4 regions of the Priestia sp. JNUCC 25 genome follow, and region 1 is predicted to be linked to each of the others. Evidence: riboswitches for the same ligand, from Rfam matches in the RefSeq annotation. Region 1 holds a riboswitch; each other region holds the start of a gene.
The links. A riboswitch is a leader RNA that binds a small molecule or an ion and turns the genes downstream of it on or off. The one in region 1 is predicted to bind S-adenosylmethionine.
Positions count from the first base shown of each region.

Region 2: it holds a riboswitch for S-adenosylmethionine, as region 1 does, so the genes downstream of both, JNUCC25_RS11295 (Na+/H+ antiporter NhaC family protein) here and metE (5-methyltetrahydropteroyltriglutamate--homocysteine S-methyltransferase) in region 1, are expected to answer to the same signal.
Region 3: it holds a riboswitch for S-adenosylmethionine, as region 1 does, so the genes downstream of both, JNUCC25_RS06525 (bifunctional homocysteine S-methyltransferase/methylenetetrahydrofolate reductase) here and metE (5-methyltetrahydropteroyltriglutamate--homocysteine S-methyltransferase) in region 1, are expected to answer to the same signal.
Region 4: it holds a riboswitch for S-adenosylmethionine, as region 1 does, so the genes downstream of both, JNUCC25_RS24750 (phosphoadenylyl-sulfate reductase) here and metE (5-methyltetrahydropteroyltriglutamate--homocysteine S-methyltransferase) in region 1, are expected to answer to the same signal.

Region 1 is NZ_CM132211.1:3,411,893-3,416,333, reverse strand. Features, by position in the region: gene JNUCC25_RS17775 (sugar porter family MFS transporter) at 1-576, shown strand, start outside; gene JNUCC25_RS17770 (hypothetical protein) at 1,148-1,285, shown strand; gene JNUCC25_RS17765 (metallophosphoesterase family protein) at 1,282-2,022, shown strand; gene JNUCC25_RS17760 (hypothetical protein) at 2,322-2,573, shown strand; SAM riboswitch class I at 2,654-2,764, shown strand; cobalamin riboswitch at 2,844-3,032, shown strand; gene metE (5-methyltetrahydropteroyltriglutamate--homocysteine S-methyltransferase) at 3,183-4,441, shown strand, end outside.
Region 2 is NZ_CM132211.1:2,223,971-2,228,411, forward strand. Features, by position in the region: gene JNUCC25_RS11280 (YtoQ family protein) at 32-472, opposite strand; gene JNUCC25_RS11285 (ABC transporter ATP-binding protein) at 643-1,554, shown strand; gene JNUCC25_RS11290 (ABC transporter permease) at 1,547-2,314, shown strand; SAM riboswitch class I at 2,416-2,522, shown strand; gene JNUCC25_RS11295 (Na+/H+ antiporter NhaC family protein) at 2,609-3,919, shown strand; gene JNUCC25_RS11300 (hypothetical protein) at 3,959-4,087, opposite strand; gene JNUCC25_RS11305 (LacI family DNA-binding transcriptional regulator) at 4,212-4,441, shown strand, end outside.
Region 3 is NZ_CM132211.1:1,277,835-1,282,275, forward strand. Features, by position in the region: gene metH (methionine synthase) at 1-555, opposite strand, end outside; gene JNUCC25_RS06525 (bifunctional homocysteine S-methyltransferase/methylenetetrahydrofolate reductase) at 556-2,394, opposite strand; SAM riboswitch class I at 2,502-2,608, opposite strand; gene JNUCC25_RS06530 (YkvI family membrane protein) at 2,953-3,987, shown strand; FMN riboswitch at 4,095-4,245, shown strand.
Region 4 is NZ_CM132211.1:4,711,114-4,715,554, forward strand. Features, by position in the region: gene sat (sulfate adenylyltransferase) at 1-773, opposite strand, end outside; gene JNUCC25_RS24745 (inorganic phosphate transporter) at 826-1,905, opposite strand; gene JNUCC25_RS24750 (phosphoadenylyl-sulfate reductase) at 1,925-2,638, opposite strand; SAM riboswitch class I at 2,893-2,995, opposite strand; gene cdaS (sporulation-specific diadenylate cyclase CdaS) at 3,308-3,934, shown strand; gene JNUCC25_RS24760 (VOC family protein) at 4,032-4,415, shown strand.

The sequences.
Region 1 (4,441 bases):
GCTCGTCAAGTTGGTTTAGCGCCGCAGGTAGCTGCTGGTTTTACGGTCATCGTTGGGGTAATCTTCGTTGTGACAACACTTATTTTTCTGCAGTTTGTTGATAGATTCAACCGCCGTACCATTCTTACGATTGGCGGCGCGGGTATGGCTCTTTCATTTTTCACACCGGCTATTCTAGGAGCATTAGGCGTTAATGAAGTCGTCGTAAACTGGGTTACGTTAATTGCTCTTTGCTGCTTTATCCTTTGCTATGCGTTTTCTTGGGCGCCGCTTACGTGGATCATTGTAGGAGAAATTTTCCCCCTTTCTGTACGCGGAATCGGTGCTGGGATTTCATCTGCTTTTAACTGGACGGGATCGCTTGCAGTAGGGCTTGTGTTCCCAATTTTAGCCGACCAGTTTAGTTTAGGCGTGATCTTTTCAACGTTCGGGATCATTTGTATTCTCGGATTATTCTTCATACGCTTTGTAGTTGTTGAAACAAAAGGACGCAGCCTAGAGCAAATTGAAACGGACATGGCAGCTCGTTCTGCAAGGAAGTCTTTAAGTCCGGTTGAGCGTAATAAATATGTTTGATTGTCGTAATGTTTTAAATGTAAGGTGCTGAGATAAAAGTATTTTAGCTGAAGTGAAAAACGAACCACTAATCAAAGTGTTTGATTAGTGGTTCGTTTTTTTATGGTGAACGCAGGTTTCATCTGTTTCGTTTCTTCTAGCAGTTGATTGGAGAGCAAGGCGAAGACTCCTGCGGGAAAAGCGGAACAGATGAGACCCCGCAGGAGCACAAGCGACGAGGAGGCTCATCGGACGCCCGCGGAAAGTGAAGCCTTGCACGGAAATCAACTGCGGGGTAACAAGCGGTTCAGCACATGTCGGCCTTTGTTCGTCCCCAGCCTCTTTCTTATTAGTAGATATAGAGATTTCAGCTTTTACACTGTCATATTAGTGCCTAATAAAATGGAAAGATAGGTTAGCTTATCATAGAGTGGACTTTAATAGATATTCATAACTAGCAATTTCTAAAACGAAAGCTAAATGTGCGTTCTGCTTACAAGAAGGTAGTGACCTTCGTCAACAAATTCTCATATAAACAAGTAAGCTTGTTTACTTTTAACTAAATTTATTTATTAATAGGGGGATTAACTAGTTGATGAATTTGACGCTTCATGAACGTTCTGAAAAGTTATTAAAGCAAAGAATTAAACAATTAAATCCGGTCCATTTAACTTTGTTTTTAGGGGCGACAGCAGAGGTGACGGACCAAACGATAATTGTTTCACGATGAGCGGTGAATTTGAGCTTGTATTAAAAAAGGCGGTGGAATTGAACCCGCTGTTTATTATTCATAGGGGAGACACCGTCTATACAGGGAAAAAAGAGTATTTGGAGCACTTTGTTAAGGTTGTCGAAAAAATCGCATCAAACATTCCTATGTTTGTATGCGTAGGGAATCATGATGAACTGTACCTTGATGAAAGCAATCTCGAAAACTTCAGAGCCACTATCGGAAAAGTACACTGGGTCATTGATATTCCTGTCTTCAACTTTCGGTGCATCGCATTAAATAATGTCATCAGTCCCAAGAATAAAATATACGGATTTACAGATAGAGAGCTGAATTATTTAGAGCAGCAGCTAGAGGATGCTCCTCGTAATACCGTTGTAGCCATGCATGCGCAGCCAAATATTGGCCGGTGGTCAAATCTTGAAGGGTTTCCTGTAACGACTCCTCAAAGTCAAGAATTTTTTGATTTAATTCAAGAACACCGCGTGAAAAAAGTTCTCGTTAGCCACGTGCATGCATATGACGAACAGTTTATTAGAAAAAATAGAAACGGGACATTTACGTTTGGAAGAGGCACTGATTTTGTATTGTCAGGAGGCGCCGGTGCTCCTCTTGATTTTGATCCGCCTTTAATTTTAAATAATTATAATTTTATGGAGTTTTTTGTAAGCAGGTACAACATATTAGGACCTCTTCTTTGGAAGGATTTTGGACGACCTCGAAGAAATTGTTTGTAAAAACAAGAGAATGGAAAGCTATGTTTAGCCGAAAGCCTGCCCGTAATTCACAGGCAGATTTTTGGAATATTATGCATAATGTTTACAGAAACCTTGTAGCAGAAGGCTCAGTCAAACGTTATAATAGATAATGAATGATGATATATTCTCTATATTTGTCATATATTTGTATTACATATGTAATTGAAGAAAAACATTCACTTGATATACTGTTTAATGACTTAACTTTATCTTAAAATTTACAGTGAAATGCCTGTTTATAGAGGCTTAGAACATACACAGCAAATGGAGGAGCAATCATGGCAAACGAAAAGATGCAAGAAGGACTTGATCGTTTTATCAAGGAAGATTTAAATGACCTTTTAGGTAGACTGTTCCCCTTAATGGACCGGGAGTGTGCCGAAGAAAAAAGAAAGCTTATCGAAACAGCGGTAGAGTATATTTATTCGTCAGGATATCACCAGGGAGCCAAAGATTTAATTGAAACGCACCGAAAAGACGATTACAAATTGTTAAGGCAAAAATTAGCGTCAGCGCCTCCTAAAAACTAATTTTTTTGAAATTTCTTTTGACAACATAAATCTAAGGTGTTAAGATGACTCTACATTCAAAATATTATAAACAATTAAAACTCTTATTGAGAGAGGCGGAGGGACTGGCCCTGTGAAGCCCGGCAACCATTTAACATTCTTGTTGAAAAGGTGCTACATCCTGCAAAGCGTACTGCTTTGAAAAATAAGAGAGGATTTCATAGATACTATGCCTCTCTATTCGTGATAGAGAGGCTTTTTATTTTATGTGAATATGTTTTGAATGGACAATTTTATAAAAATGCATCAGGTGCTGTGTAACGAATGTACGCAGCTTAAAAGGGAAGACCGGTGAAAAGCCGGCGCGGTCCCGCCACTGTAATGGGGAGCAACTTATTAACCACTGTTTCATGTTGAAATGGGAAGGGATAGGAAGCTATGAACCTAAGTCAGGAGACCTGCCTGTTGTATGCACTTAAGCTCTACGGGATATAGAGAGGAGTGAGGAATACGTGTTGAGAAAAACAGGCTGTCTCAACTCTAGTTAAGTATGCGTATTATCTCTCTTTTCATTTCGAAAAGAGAGATTTTTTAGTTTACCGATAAAAAAATATACAGGGAGTGGAAAAAATGAGCAGTGTAAAAAGTTCGAACTTAGGTTATCCAAGAATTGGTGAAAAACGAGAATGGAAAAAAGCGCTTGAGCAGTTTTGGGCAGGAAAGCTAGAGAAAGGTATCTTTCTTCAAGAAATTGAAGCTCTTCGTCTAGCGCATCTAAAAAAACAGCGTGACGCAGGAATTGAATTGATTCCAGTCGGCGATTTTAGCTTATACGATCACGTGTTAGATACAGCTGTTATGTTTGGTTTAGTGCCTAAACGCTTTGAGTATGACGGAGGACTAGTATCGCTTGAAACGTATTTTGATATCGCGAGAGGAACAAAAGGTGCGGTAGCTTCTACGATGACGAAATGGTTTAACACAAATTATCACTACATCGTACCCGAGCTTGAGGAATGTACGCCGTCTCTTGTAGAAAATCGCCCGCTTCAGTTTTACAAAGAAGCAAAAGAAAAGCTGAATATTGAAGGAAAGCCCGTTATTCTAGGTCCAGTAACATTTGTGAAGCTGTCAAAAGGATATAAAAAAAGTGAGTTTAAAGAAGTAGTTGAGCAGTTTGTTCCACTTTATGCAACTATCTTAGCGGAGCTGCAGGCAGAAGGAGTAGAGTGGGTGCAGATAGATGAGCCAATTTTATCTACAACGCTATCAAAAGAAGACCTGGCGCTTTACACAGAAGTCTATCAAACTTTGAAGGAAGCGGCACCGAATGTAAAAGTCATTTTGCAAACGTATTTTGACAGCGTTGATCACTACAAAGAAGTTGTGTCTCTTCCTGTTGAAGGAATCGGTTTAGACTTTGTGCATGACCGAGGCGAAAATCTCACTGCGCTTAATAAATATGGTTTTCCAACTGATAAAGTGCTTGCTGCGGGAGTGATTGACGGACGAAACATTTGGCGTGAAAATTTGGACGAACAGCTTTTAACGCTTAGTGAAATTGAAGAAGCCGTATCAAAAGACCGTTTGATTCTGCAGCCTTCATCAAGTTTATTACATGTTCCTGTCACGGTGAAAAATGAAGAAACCATTGATCCAGTATTGAAAAATGCGCTCTCTTTTGCAGATGAAAAGCTAAAGGAAATCACGCTTTTAACAAAAGCAGTGCAGCAAGGAAAAGAGTCGATAGAAGAAGAAATAAACGTAAGCAAACAGGCGATTCAAGCATTAAATGGTTCATCTTTTCGAAATCATCAAGACGTGCAAAAAGAGCTGAAGCAGCTGCACAGCTATAAAGCAGCGCGTCAAGCGCCGTTTGACGTACGTCA
Region 2 (4,441 bases), 1.2 Mb from region 1:
AGAGCTGTCCAGAACCGACAGCTCTTATTTGCTATTCAAAAATATAAGCTAATGCTTGAAGAGCCTGTTCTGGCGTTTCGACTACAACCTGCGCTTTGTTTGACAGTTCTTTAAGCGGGTGATGCAGTTTTTCAGGGCGAACCAAAATTAACGGTTTATCTAATGCAATGGCTGTTGCCGCATCCATTGCGCTGTTCCACTGCTTGTATTTTTCGCCAAATAAAGCAATAACCACATCAGATTTTTTAAGGAGCACCTGTGTACGTAAATTATTAATTTGAGAAGCAGCTTCATCTTTTAAGACAGCGTTAGGCTGTTTTCCTAAAATTTCTTCTCCAATGTTGTCGGAGCGGTCATGGTCTGTCATGGGACCGACAAAGGTAAGGGGAAGGTTTAATTGTTCTGCTTGGTTTTTAATTTCGTCCCGCCAATTATCGTGAATTTGCCCGGCAAGGTATACGGTTAAGTTCATTATGTAGAAGTCCTCCTCTAACTAAAGTTTGTTTTATTTTATCAAATGTAAGCGGATAATACGAATGATTTGAATGGGCTACTTTTCCAAAAATAAGGTTATAGTAGACAAATAGCTAAAAAAGAGAAACAATAGAAGGCGTATTGCTAATTAAAGAAAGGATGTACATGATGACAGAAACAGTGCTACAAGTAGATCATGTCAGTAAAGTAATTGGGAAGAAAACCATTTTGCATGATGTATCCTTATCGGTTGAGCGCGGTGAGATTTTCGGATTGCTTGGTCCAAATGGTTCTGGAAAGACAACGCTAATTCGTACCGTCGTAGGACTCATTAAAGAAACAGAGGGCACGATTACCGTTAACGGCTTTCCTTTAAAAGAACAGTTTACATCAGCTATGAAATCAATTGGAGCGATTATTGAAAACCCTGAGTTTTATGATTATCTGACGGGCTATCAAAATTTAAAACACTTTGCGAATATGCATGAAGGGATCACATCAGAACGCTTGGATGAAGTGATTGCTTTAGTAAAGCTTGAAAACAGCATTCATGCAAAAGTGAAGACGTATTCTCTTGGGATGAGACAGCGTTTAGGAGTGGCTCAAGCTATTTTACATAAGCCTGCATTGCTTTTATTAGACGAACCAACAAATGGTCTAGACCCAGCGGGAATGAGAGAATTTCGTACATATTTACAAACGCTTTGCAGGGAAGAAGGAATTTCAATCTTAATCGCGAGCCACTTATTAAAAGAAGTAGAAGCACTATGTGACCGCGTTGGCATTATTCAAGACGGTGAGTTAAAAGCCATTCAAGATCTATCTCCAAATCGTCAAGATCAAGGAATGTACGTAGAATTTGAAGTGTCTGATGCGCAAAAAGCAGCGGATCTTTTATCACAAGAATTTGAAGTAACGATGAGATCACATAGTATCGACGTGGCGATTGTAAAAGAACAAATTCCAGCTGTGAATAAAAAATTAGTGGACAGCAATATTTTAGTCTACCGAATCACTCCTGTGTATGAGACGCTTGAAGATTCGTTTATGTCCGTTACGGAAGGAGAGCACCATGCTTAAGTTAATTCAAAATGAACATATGAAATGGTTTCATAAAAGAAGTACAAAAGTCACGTTTATTACAATCGGTATTTTAACTCTTTGTATGGCTCTTTTAATGAAGAAAGTAGCAAACAGTGCAGGAACAGAAGACAACATTTTGAACTTCCTGTCATTTAGTTCAGGTATGCTCATTCTTGTTCAATTTTTTGCTCTTGCTGTTGGAGGGTCAATGGTTGCAAAAGAGTTTGAAGCAGGTACCATTAAGCTTCTTTTAATTCGTCCTGCTAGACGTTCAACGATTTTAGCATCCAAGTACCTAACCCTCATTTTAATTAGCTTGTATTATTTACTGAGCTATTTGCTTTTTTCGTTTGTATGGGGAGCATTGTTCTTTGGCTTTACCAGTCTAGAAGGAGATGCGCAGCTGCTTAAAAACATTACGCGTACGTATGATAGTGCGTATATGGAAACGTTTATGATGATGACGTTCGCATTCATGCTGTCGTCTTTATTTAGAAACAGCGCGCTTGCTTCAAGTCTAGCTATTGTCGTAAGTATCGGGGCAAAAGCTGTAACAGGACTAGTATCAGAGTTTGGTTTATGGTGGGGGAAATTTTTACTGTTCGCCAACACAAACTTTGTGCAGTATATGGACGGAATGAAGACGATGTTTGACGGCATGACGATTCCATTTTCAATCTTCGTCTTAGTCGCGCATTTTGTCTTCTTTATGGGCGTAGCTTGGGCAGCGTTTTTAAAACGAGACGTAGCTAATTGATGTGAGAATTTTCGCACTATATATTTTTCTGAAATAGCATTTGACAATTAAATAAAAAGAGATTACAGTAGTGAAAGACTATTTTTAAAACAACTATAAACTTCTTATCAAGAGAGACGGAGGGACTGGCCCTATGATGTCTCGGCAACTGGCTGTACGCAGTGCGGTGCCAAATCCAGCAGACGATGTTTCGTTTGGAAGATGAGAAGGGTAATCTTATGATACAAAATAAGAGACCTCTTCTTATCAATAAGAAGAGGTCTTTTTTTATTACGTAAACAAGAGGTGTTAAGAATGGAACAACAAAAAGGAAACGGCTGGGCGCTGTTACCGCTGGGCGTCTTTTTAGTCCTGTTTGTCGGATCAGGAATTATAACGGGAGACTTTTATAAGCTGCCTGTATTAGTAGCCATTATCATTGCAGCCATTGTGGCGCTGGCTATGAACCGCAAAGATTCACTTAATGTAAAAGTGGAGCGTTTTGCTAAAGGAGCAGGACATCCTGATATCATTATTATGGTGCTTATTTTTATTTTAGCAGGTGCTTTTTCTGAAGTCGCTAAAGGCATGGGAGCTGTGGATTCAACGGTAAACTTAGCGCTTTCTGTGCTTCCGCAAAGCTTAGTCGTAGCAGGAATCTTTGTTATTGGCGCATTCATTTCAATTTCGATGGGAACATCAATGGGAACAATTGCTGCGCTGGGACCTATCGCTGTAGGAATCAGTGAGCAAGCGCATGTTTCTGTTACATTGGCAATAGCCGGTGTGATTGGCGGTGCAATGTTTGGTGATAATTTATCTGTTGTCTCTGATACAACGATCGCGGCAGTTCGTACGCAAAAAACAAATATGACAGATAAATTGAAAGTAAACTTTTTTATCGTACTTCCTGCAGCGATTGTTACAGTGATTCTATTGCTTGTAATGACGCTAGGAAACACGTCATCAGTAGAAATTAAAGATTTCAGCTGGTTTAAAATCTTGCCTTATATCGGCGTACTCATTGCTGCAGTATTTGGTGCAAACGTATTAAGCATTTTAACCGGAGGAATTGTGCTAGCCGGCGTGATTGGATTAGCTGACGGAAGCTACACGCTTTCTTCTCTTGCTAAAACTGTGACAGAAGGTATTGGCGGAATGTCAGAGTTAATTATTTTATCTCTGTTAATTGGCGGAATGGTTGAGCTTATTCGCTATAATGGCGGTATTCAGTTCTTATTGAATTTATTAACACGACGCATTCAAACAAAAAAAGGCGGAGAATTCAGCATCGCCGGATTGGTAAGTTTAACTAATTTAGCGACGGCTAATAACACGATTTCAATTATTACAGCAGGTCCGTTAGCAAAAGAAATCTCTGATAAGTATTCAATTGATAATCGTAAATCAGCCAGTCTGCTGGACTTGTTTTCATGCAGCGTTCAAGGGCTTATCCCTTACGGCGCACAAATGCTTCTCGCAGCAGGATTTGCTAAAGTTTCACCGATTGAGATTATTCCATTTACATTCTATCCAATGTTAACAGCGGTTTGCGGAATCATTGCGATTGTAATTGGATTTCCTCGTTTAAATAAAAAGTCTAAGTCATCTAAAGAAGCTGCGTAATATGAAACCCTTAAAAAGAATGTTCTTTTTAAGGGTTTTTTACTGTTTGAAAAAATCAGTCGGCTTTTCTTCATCTAACTCCTTCCAAAGCGTCTCATTTTGTTTAAGTGCATAAGCCGCTCCTACAATTTCAATTCCGCATAATAAAATAAATAATAAAATACCCATGAAATGACCTCCTTACGTAAATGAATAAAAACACGATGGTAACGGGTTTAGCTTCTTGCTGTTTCACTTTATAATGAGAATAAAGTATGAAACGCGTTTCAGCGCAAGAGAAAAAGGTGAAAACATGACAAATATCCGAGATATCGCAAAAAAAGCGGGTGTATCTGTTTCGACTGTATCCCGGGTGCTAAATCATCATCCGTATGTAAAAGAAGAGAAACGCCGGCTGGTAGAGCAGGTTATTCACGAACTTAATTATGAACAAAACATTAATGCCGTTCACTTATCAAAAGGGAAAACAAATATGATTGCCGTCGTCTTGCCTTTTATTAATCATCCGTATTTTAGTCTGCT
Region 3 (4,441 bases), 2.1 Mb from region 1:
GGTTTTTAGTTTTTCAAACGCCGCTGTAATCCCTAGAAACGCGGCTTTTACGTTCAGCATGTCTTGACAGGTTTCGACTAAAAGTAAGTCAACGCCGCCGTCTAACAAACCCCGAACTTGCTCTTCGTACGATTCTACTAACTCAGGGAATGTAATGCCTCCGGTAACAGAGAGAGTTTTAGTGGTAGGACCGATAGCTCCAGCTACGAACCTAGGCCATTCGGGAGTTGAATATTTATCGCGGGCTGCACAAGCAAGCTTCACAGCTTCGATATTCAATTCATAAGCCAAGTGACCTAAATCGTATTCATCAAGTACGGTAGATGTTGAGCCAAACGTATTGGTTTCAATGATGTCGGCACCTGCTGCAAAGTACTCTTCATGAATGCGCTGAATCACATGAGGCGCTGTTCGAGTCAAATATTCGTTACAGCCTTCATATTCTTCGCCGCCAAAATCTTCAGCGGTTAAATCAGCATCTTGAATCATCGTTCCCATTGCTCCATCGATGACGAGTATTCGCTTCTTTAGTTGTTGTTCGATAAGTGAGCTCATTTATATCTTCCTTTCTGATGTAACAAGTTGCTTGTCATGAATATAGCGTGTTAGAATCTCGGTCATTTCATAGCGCATAAACGGCGTAATTAAGTAAATACCGTCAAATAACTCATATGCTGTATCAATTAAGTTCTTTGCAATCGCAAGACCTTCGACTTCACCGCGAATCCGGTCATTTCCCGTTGCATCCATGCGTTCTAGAATATCTTCTGATAATTTAATTCCAGGTACTTCATGGTGAATAAATCGAGCATTTCTTGCGCTTGTTAACGGCATGATCCCGATGTATACCGGTGTTGTTAAATGTTTGGTTGCTTCATATACCTCTTCAATTTGCTTAGTTGAATAGAGAGGCTGAGTAATGAAATAGTGAGCCCCGCAGTCGATTTTCTTTTCCAAACGCTGAACGGCTCGGTCTAAGTGACGCACGTTTGGATTAAAGGCAGCTGCGATGGAAAAATTGGTTTTTTGACCAAGCGGTTTACCGGAATAAGATAGTCCTTCATTAAACTGAGCGATTAAACTAATCAAGTCAAATGAAGATAAATCGTAGACCGAAGTGGCGCCAGGGAAATCGCCAACTTTTGACGGATCACCGGTAATTGCAAGCACTTGATTCATTCCTAGCGTATGAAGTCCCATTAAATGAGATTGAAGTCCAATTAAATTTCGGTCGCGACAGGTAATATGAATAAGCGGTCGTGCTTTTGTTTCTTGCTGCATCAGTGTTGCCATTGCCAAGTTGCTGATGCGAGGTGAGGCAAGAGAATTATCAGCTAATGTAATAGCATCTACGCCGACTTTATCAAGTGCTTTTGCGCCTTCTAAAAATTTCGTCGGACCAAGCTGTTTAGGCGGATCTAGCTCGACGATAACCGAGCGGCGTTTCTTCACAATTTCATGCATATGAGGTTTATCCTGCTGCTCACGCTCTTGAACCGTAACGGCTGGTCTCATTTTAACGACTTTGCTTGTAATCGGAGGCAGGTCTTTTAAGGCAGATGACATTGCGCGTACGTGAGCTGGTGTTGTACCGCAGCATCCTCCAATTAAGCGAACCCCTTGTTCGCGGAATAAACGCGCGCTTTCTACAAAGTAGTCTTCATTAGTTTCATATTCCAGCTTTCCTTCCACATACGCCGGAAGGCTGGCATTAGGGTAAGCAGATAAGAAAGCACGATCAGGAAGCGGTACTTCTTCAAGAGACTGAATCATATGATAAGGACCTAAGCGGCAGTTTAGCCCGACAACATCTGCTCCCAACGCTTCTAATTCTTTTAATGCATCTGCTAAAGGACGGCCATCTTGCAGCACGCCAATATCATGCAGGGAAACGTGGGTAATAATAGGCTTATCCGTTTCTTTTCTTGCCAGTGTAAGAACGGTCTTTAATTCTTCGAAATCATAGTATGTTTCAAATAAAAGGCCATCCACGCCTTCATTTAAAAGCCAAAACATTTGTTCACGAATGCTTCGCTTAACCTCTTCTAAACTAATAGCGTTTTTTTGGAAAGAACGAATTCCGCCGAGTGTACCAACCACGTAAGCCTGATCTTTTGCAGCTTGTTTCGCTAATTTTACACCAGCAACATTGATGTCTTTGACTGAATCTTCTAATCCATAACGGGCAAGTTTTTGATAATTAGCAGCGTACGTATTTGTTTGAATAACGTTTGCACCAGCTTCTACATAGGCTCTGTGAATACGAGAAACCTCTTCTGGTTTGGTGATGTTTAGTTCTTCAAAACAGCTGTCAATACCGTGTGAGTAAAGGAGGGTACCAGTGGCACCATCCCCAATTAAAATTTTAGACTTTAAATCTTCAAGTAACCCCATGTCAAAACCTCCTTAAATTGTTCCGCTTCTATTTCACGAGTGATTCGTTTTATGCAATATGCCGATAAAATAGAAAAAGTCTTCTTAAGAAGAAGACTTTTTTCGCCTTCTTATCTTCCAAGCAATAAATTGCTTGCTGGATTTAGCACCATGTCTCTAACGACTGGTTGCTGAGGTTTCAAAGGGCCAGTCCCTCCACCTCTCATGATAAGAATCAATTGTATATAATTGAAACATATTTTTTTAAATAGAAAGAATACTTATTTAATAATTTATCTGATTTTTAGAAATTATACAACAGTAAATTGTGAATTTCCAGCAAATATTGAGGGAAATTTAAAAGCTGAAGGGAAAATATCCGTATATTTTGTTTAAAAATGACTGTTATGTTAGGGGTTAAGGAGTTTTTTGTGAGAAATACAAAAAGAAAATGAAAAATAAAAAATAAACGAAAAGGTACAAGCGCTGGGATATGCGTAGATTTACACGTAAAAAGGCTCGTCTTTTTTTAATCGTTTCTACATATAGTGAACTATGAAGGGTAGAAGGGTGATGGGCATGAAAAGGTGGAAACTCACGCTGCAGGTTGCTGCTACGTATGTAGGCACCGTTGTAGGAGCCGGTTTTGCAACAGGCAAGGAAATCGTTCAATTTTTTACACAGTACGGGGAACTTGGAATGGTCGGAATTTTGGTCAGCGGCTTGTTTTTTATTTGGCTAGGTTCAAAAATGATGCTGCTTTCGCACGCAATTGGGGCTTCTTCTTATCAGCAGCTTAATACATATTTATTTGGTGATGTGCTTGGAAAAGCGGTAAACGGTGTAATGATTGTCATTTTATTTGGAGTAACTTCAGTCATGCTAGCGAGTACGGGGGCAATAGGAAAAGAACAGTTTGGACTGTGGCCTCCTGTTGGGATGATTTTTACAATTGTTTTAACTTATATATTTATCGCAAAAGGAATTAACGGTATTTTAATGGTTAATTCTCTTGTTGTGCCGATGATGCTTTCATTTGCTTTTATCATCTTTGTACCAAATATCAGCTATTTCTCACTGATTCAAACGAAGCCGGATTTAACGCTCGTCACGCAGTGGAAGTGGGCGGTTAGTCCCTTTTTATATATTTCCCTAAATCTAGCTTTGGCTCAGGCCGTTTTGGTTCCATTAGGAAGCTCCGTGAAAGATAGGAGCGTGATTAAAAAAGGGGCCGTAATAGGAGGGTGTGTACTTACGTTTATGCTTGTTTCTACTCATCTTGCCCTTTCCAATTTGCCTTATTCATTTCAACTTGATATTCCGATGAGTGCCGTTGTTAAAAATATCTCAGCGTGGGTGAATGTTTTATTTACGGTAGTTGTGTTAGGCGAGATTTTTACTACATTGATTGGAAATGTATTTGGAATCGCTAAGCAGCTTCAGTCATTTCTTCCCCTGAATGACAAACAAGCTTTTGCGTTTATTATCTTGGCCTGCTTTATTATTGGGCAATTCGGATATGCCCAGCTTCTTGAGTTTTTGTATCCGATATTTGGCTATATTGGACTAGCTTTTGTATGGATGCTATGTATTAAAAAAGAAAAAATAAGCTAAAAGCTGGATTTTAAAGAATAGATGTGAAAAAACGAAGTTAAATGATGTGACAAGTCGATTTTACTTTGCTATAATGTAAAACAAATAAGACTATAGCAGTCGAATATATTATCCTTCGGGGTCGGGTGTAAGTCCCAACCGGCGGTGATAAAGCGTATGCTTTTAAGCCCGTGACCCGTTTTCATACGATGTATGTTAGCGGTGGATCTAGTTAAAATCTAGAGCCGACAGTAAAAGTCTGGATGGGAGAAGGATCAGGAAGCACAGTTGTTTTTTTGTGTTGAATTAATAAGGGACACGTTTGCCTTTTTTAAAGCTACCCTTGTTTTTGTACACAAAATATAACTGTTTATTTCGTATACAATTAGCGGAATTTTGCATAGATAAAACTGATTCAGCTCAGCCGACCCCTTGGACATTTGTTCAAGGGGCTTTTTTATTTTCAGTGGTTGGG
Region 4 (4,441 bases), 1.3 Mb from region 1:
GCATAGCGCATCGCAGCAGGGAAAACTGCTAAAGCTACACGATCGCTAGGATAATAGTTCTCTAAAAGTACTTCATAACTTTCCATACGGATATCTGCTGGGATATCATCTGACTTTGTTTCTCCTACAAGTGGATTTAAAAACAGGCCGTCTACAATTTCTAATGCCGTTTTTTGAATATATTCGTGCGCACGGTGAACAGGGTTACGAGTTTGGAATCCAACAACTGTTTTCCAACCGCGTTCTTCAAATGCTGCTCTTGTTTCAGTAGGATCTAGGTAATACTTTTCAAAACGCGTTTTAGGTGTACGTTCTACAAGTACGATTGGACCTGCTACATATACATTTGGGCGCTCCATCATTTTTTTCACGCCAGGATGAGCAAGTTCTGCCGTGCGGTACACGTTCTCCGCTTCTTTTTCTTTATTTGGCGTATATACTTCAGAAACTTCTAAAACACCATACGTTACGCCGTTTTGAACAAGTTTTACTTTGTCGCCAATGTTTAATTCTTTAGCTTGCTCTTCTGTTACAGGAAGAGTGATAGGAATACTCCATACTGTTCCATCTGCTAAACGCATATTTTCAACAACTGATTGATAATCTTTTTCTCCTAAAAATCCTGTAATTGGGCTGTAAGCACCAATTCCAATTAGTTCTAAATCACTTAGGGCCATGTTATCTACTTCGATTTCTTTTGTTAGTGACGTGTAGTCATATGTTGGTTGATATAAATTAATTAATTCTCCACCGTGTGCTTGAATTGTTGTCATTTTGTAAAATCCTCCTTAAATAATTAACACAATATAATAAAAAGCACTTGAATCACGCAGTCATTTTTTCTTTTTCCGACTGCAAGCTTGCTCTTTTTCTTCTAGTCGCTCTAGCCAAGCTTAGAACACCTGCTGTGGCAATACATCCGCTAGCTAGCACCACAAATGAATATAAGTCGCTTTCAAGTACTAATTTCACAAGAACATATGAGATTACGAGTGAAAATACAGGGGATACCACCCAAACCTTTAACATTTGAATGACCACTTCGCGCTGTTCTTTCGTGAATCCCGTTTTCGCTGCTCCTATTCCAATAATAGAAGACGTAGTGACCTGTGTAAGCGGTACTGGCAAACCAAACAGTGAAGCGACTGTGACAAGAGAAGCACCAGTACCCGAGATAATGCACCCTTCTCCTACAGAATAGCGAGTAATTTTTTTCCCGTTTGTTTCAATAACTCGGCCTCCTAGTAAAAGAGCTCCGAGCGCCACTGCCAATCCGCCTGCTATGACACCCGTTGTGGCATCCATTAATCCAGCTCCTACTAGAGGACCGACAGCATTTGCCACGTTATTCATTCCAGCTGAGAAGGCTTCAAAGAATCCCGTCGCTATAACTAAAATCGTTAAAACTCTTTTCCACTTTCCCTCTGCTTCTTTTTTATGCGCTCTGCGTTTTATCACTTTTCCAATCAAAAAAGCAATGACAAATGAAACTAGCGGAACAATAATCCAAAAAGACATGACAACTAAAAGTTTTTCCACATACAGAGATTGATAAGCTACGCCTACTCCAACAACTGAACCAACCGTTACTTCACTTGTTGATAGAGGAATACCAATTAAATTCGCGAAAAAGAGTGACAGCGTTGCAGCAGCCAGAATGATAATAACTAATTCTACTGACAGCAATTTTTCAGGTATGATACCTGAACTGATGGTTTTTACCACCTCGCCGCCTCCGATAATGGCTCCGAGCACAATACCTACAGCACAGATGAACAGGGCTACTCTTCGCTTTTTAATCGCACCGGAGCCGTATGAAACGCCCATAGCTGCTGCTGCACCGCTTGCCCCAATATTCATTGCAAAAAAAAGCGCAATGATAAAGGCAACATATAAAAGCATCATTTATTCAGCTCTTTCGTATTTAAGATTCGTGTAATCCGCATTCAACTTTTTGTGTACCTGCCCATCTTCCTGAACGTAAATCGTCTACATTGTAGGCAGGTGCGGTACAGGGTTCACAGCCGATACTTGGGTAGCCTTGATCATGAAGTTTGTTATATGGTAAATCATGCTTATACACATAGCGCCAAATTTCCTTCCAAGACCAATGAATTAACGGACAAACTTTCACCTTCTTGAATTTCTCATCCTTATTAAAGTAATTCGTGCTGGCACGAGACTCAGACTGCTCGCGTCTCAAACCAGAAATCCACGCATCATAAGGAGCAAGAGATTCTCTTAATGGAATGATTTTTCGAATTTGACAGCATAAGTTAGGCTGACTCTTCCAAAGCTCATCTCCATGTTTTTCAGCTTGTTCTGCAAGAGTTAAATCCGGTTTTTTCATATGAATACGTAAATCAGGGAAGCGTTCTTTAATTGCATCAATCACTTCATATGTTTCTTTAAAATGAACGCCTGTATCTAAAAAGACAATTTCAGCATCTTTTTTCACTTTTGAAATTAAATCAATTAACACGATCCCTTCGATCCCAAAGCTTGATGCATAGATAATTGAATCTCCGTAGGTATCATACGCCCACTGCAATGCTGAAAGGGCTCCTTTTGTTTCATCTTCACTGTCGAACTCTGGAAACGTATCACTCCAGTTTTCGTACGTATATAAGTCTGCCATTTTCTTCACTCCAATTCTTAGTTATCCGCGTTATCCAATAAAAAAAGACGGTTTTACCCACTAGAATTGGATAAAACCGCCTCTAGTGTGTCTAGTCAGCGAAACTATTTAATTCTTACTTTGCTTCGACATGCCCAAAGATTTGTTTTAAGTCGGGGGTTACAGTCATTGGTGTCCCTCCTCAAATTATCGCTTGCGCTATATCAAAATAAAAAGTCTTCCATATTGAAAGACTGGGTAGGCAATAAATTTTCACCTTATCTTTCAAAATGATACACACTTTGCTGGAATTAGCACCTTGCTAAGCAGGTTGCCGGGGTTCAACGGGCCAGATCCCTCCACCACTCTTGATAAGCATTTTTTAAAAATTTTAGCATATTTAGAATATTTGTCAACATTAAAAATCATATATCCGATAAGAAAACTATACTTTAAATTCACAGAAATATCTATACTTTTATTTAAAACAACATATGTAAATTTAAACCAAATGTGAACATATCAGTTTATAAAACGCTTTCTTTTTCTCCAACTTTTTATATTCTCTTGCTAAATAAAACACAAAACCTCTCTATAAAATTAATAAGGGATTTATAAGCTTTACGGATAATTCACCCACATTAGCACACATTACAGATAACACTGACTGACAGATAGGAGCTATATAAGATGGAGAGACAACCTTTTCAATTAGACGATACAATTAAAAATAATGTGCGAACATATTTACAGCAGATTTCAACTGAAGCCTCTAATTTAGTTAAACATTTAGACACGAGTGATCATTGTATACTATGTGATTTTGAGGAGATGCGAAAGTTATTTCAAGATGTTCAAGCTACGGCTGCCTCTTATTACTTGCGTCATTACTTATCGCCTTATACATTTGAATATGCTGCTCTGTCCTTAGCTATTCATAACCTTTCTGAGAAACGTCACGGCGCTTTAATTGTCATTGAACGGGAACAAAATGTAGACCCTCTTATTCAAAAAGGAATGCCTATTCAAGCTCCTGTCAGCGCTACGCTAGTTGAGACGCTGTTCTATCCAGGGACACCCTTACATGACGGAGCCGTCCTAATTAGAAATAATCAGCTTATCTCAGCTGCTAATGTTTTACCTCTCTCGTCTATTATTTCAACGACCAAAAAATTGGGAACACGTCACCGTGCAGCCATTGGAATGTCGGAAAAATCGGATGCATTAATTTTAGTTGTCTCTGAAGAAACAGGCAAAATTTCGTTTGCACTTGAGGGAAGCCTCTACCCTATTCACTCCAGCAAAAATATGATTTAAGAGCCCTTTCCTGATAAGCAGCCCTATATTGACTTCTATATCCTTTCTCTTTAATATATTTCATAGTTTTTACATACTATAGATACGGGTGATGCATATGACAATTTTAAAATTTGAACATGTAGGCGTTCAAGTAAAGGATATAGAAGAATCTATTGAGTTCTATACGCAAAAAGTGGGATTAGAGCTCATCGAAAAACTACCACATACCGATCCGTCTTTGAAGCTAGCTTTTCTAGGTTTAGAAGGCAATGTAATTGTAGAGTTAATTCAAGGGTATAACTCAAGCTTACCTAACGAAGGTAAAGTTCATCATTTTGCGCTGGCAGTAGACGGAATTGAAGAGGAGTTTGAGCGTTTAAAATCAGCAGGCGTTTCATTTGTGGAAGAAAACATTGTAACTTTGCCAAATGGAGCAAGATACTTATTTTTCTACGGTCCAGACAAAGAATGGATTGAATATTACGAAGTAAAAAGATAAAGATATCTTATACCTTCAGTGAAAAA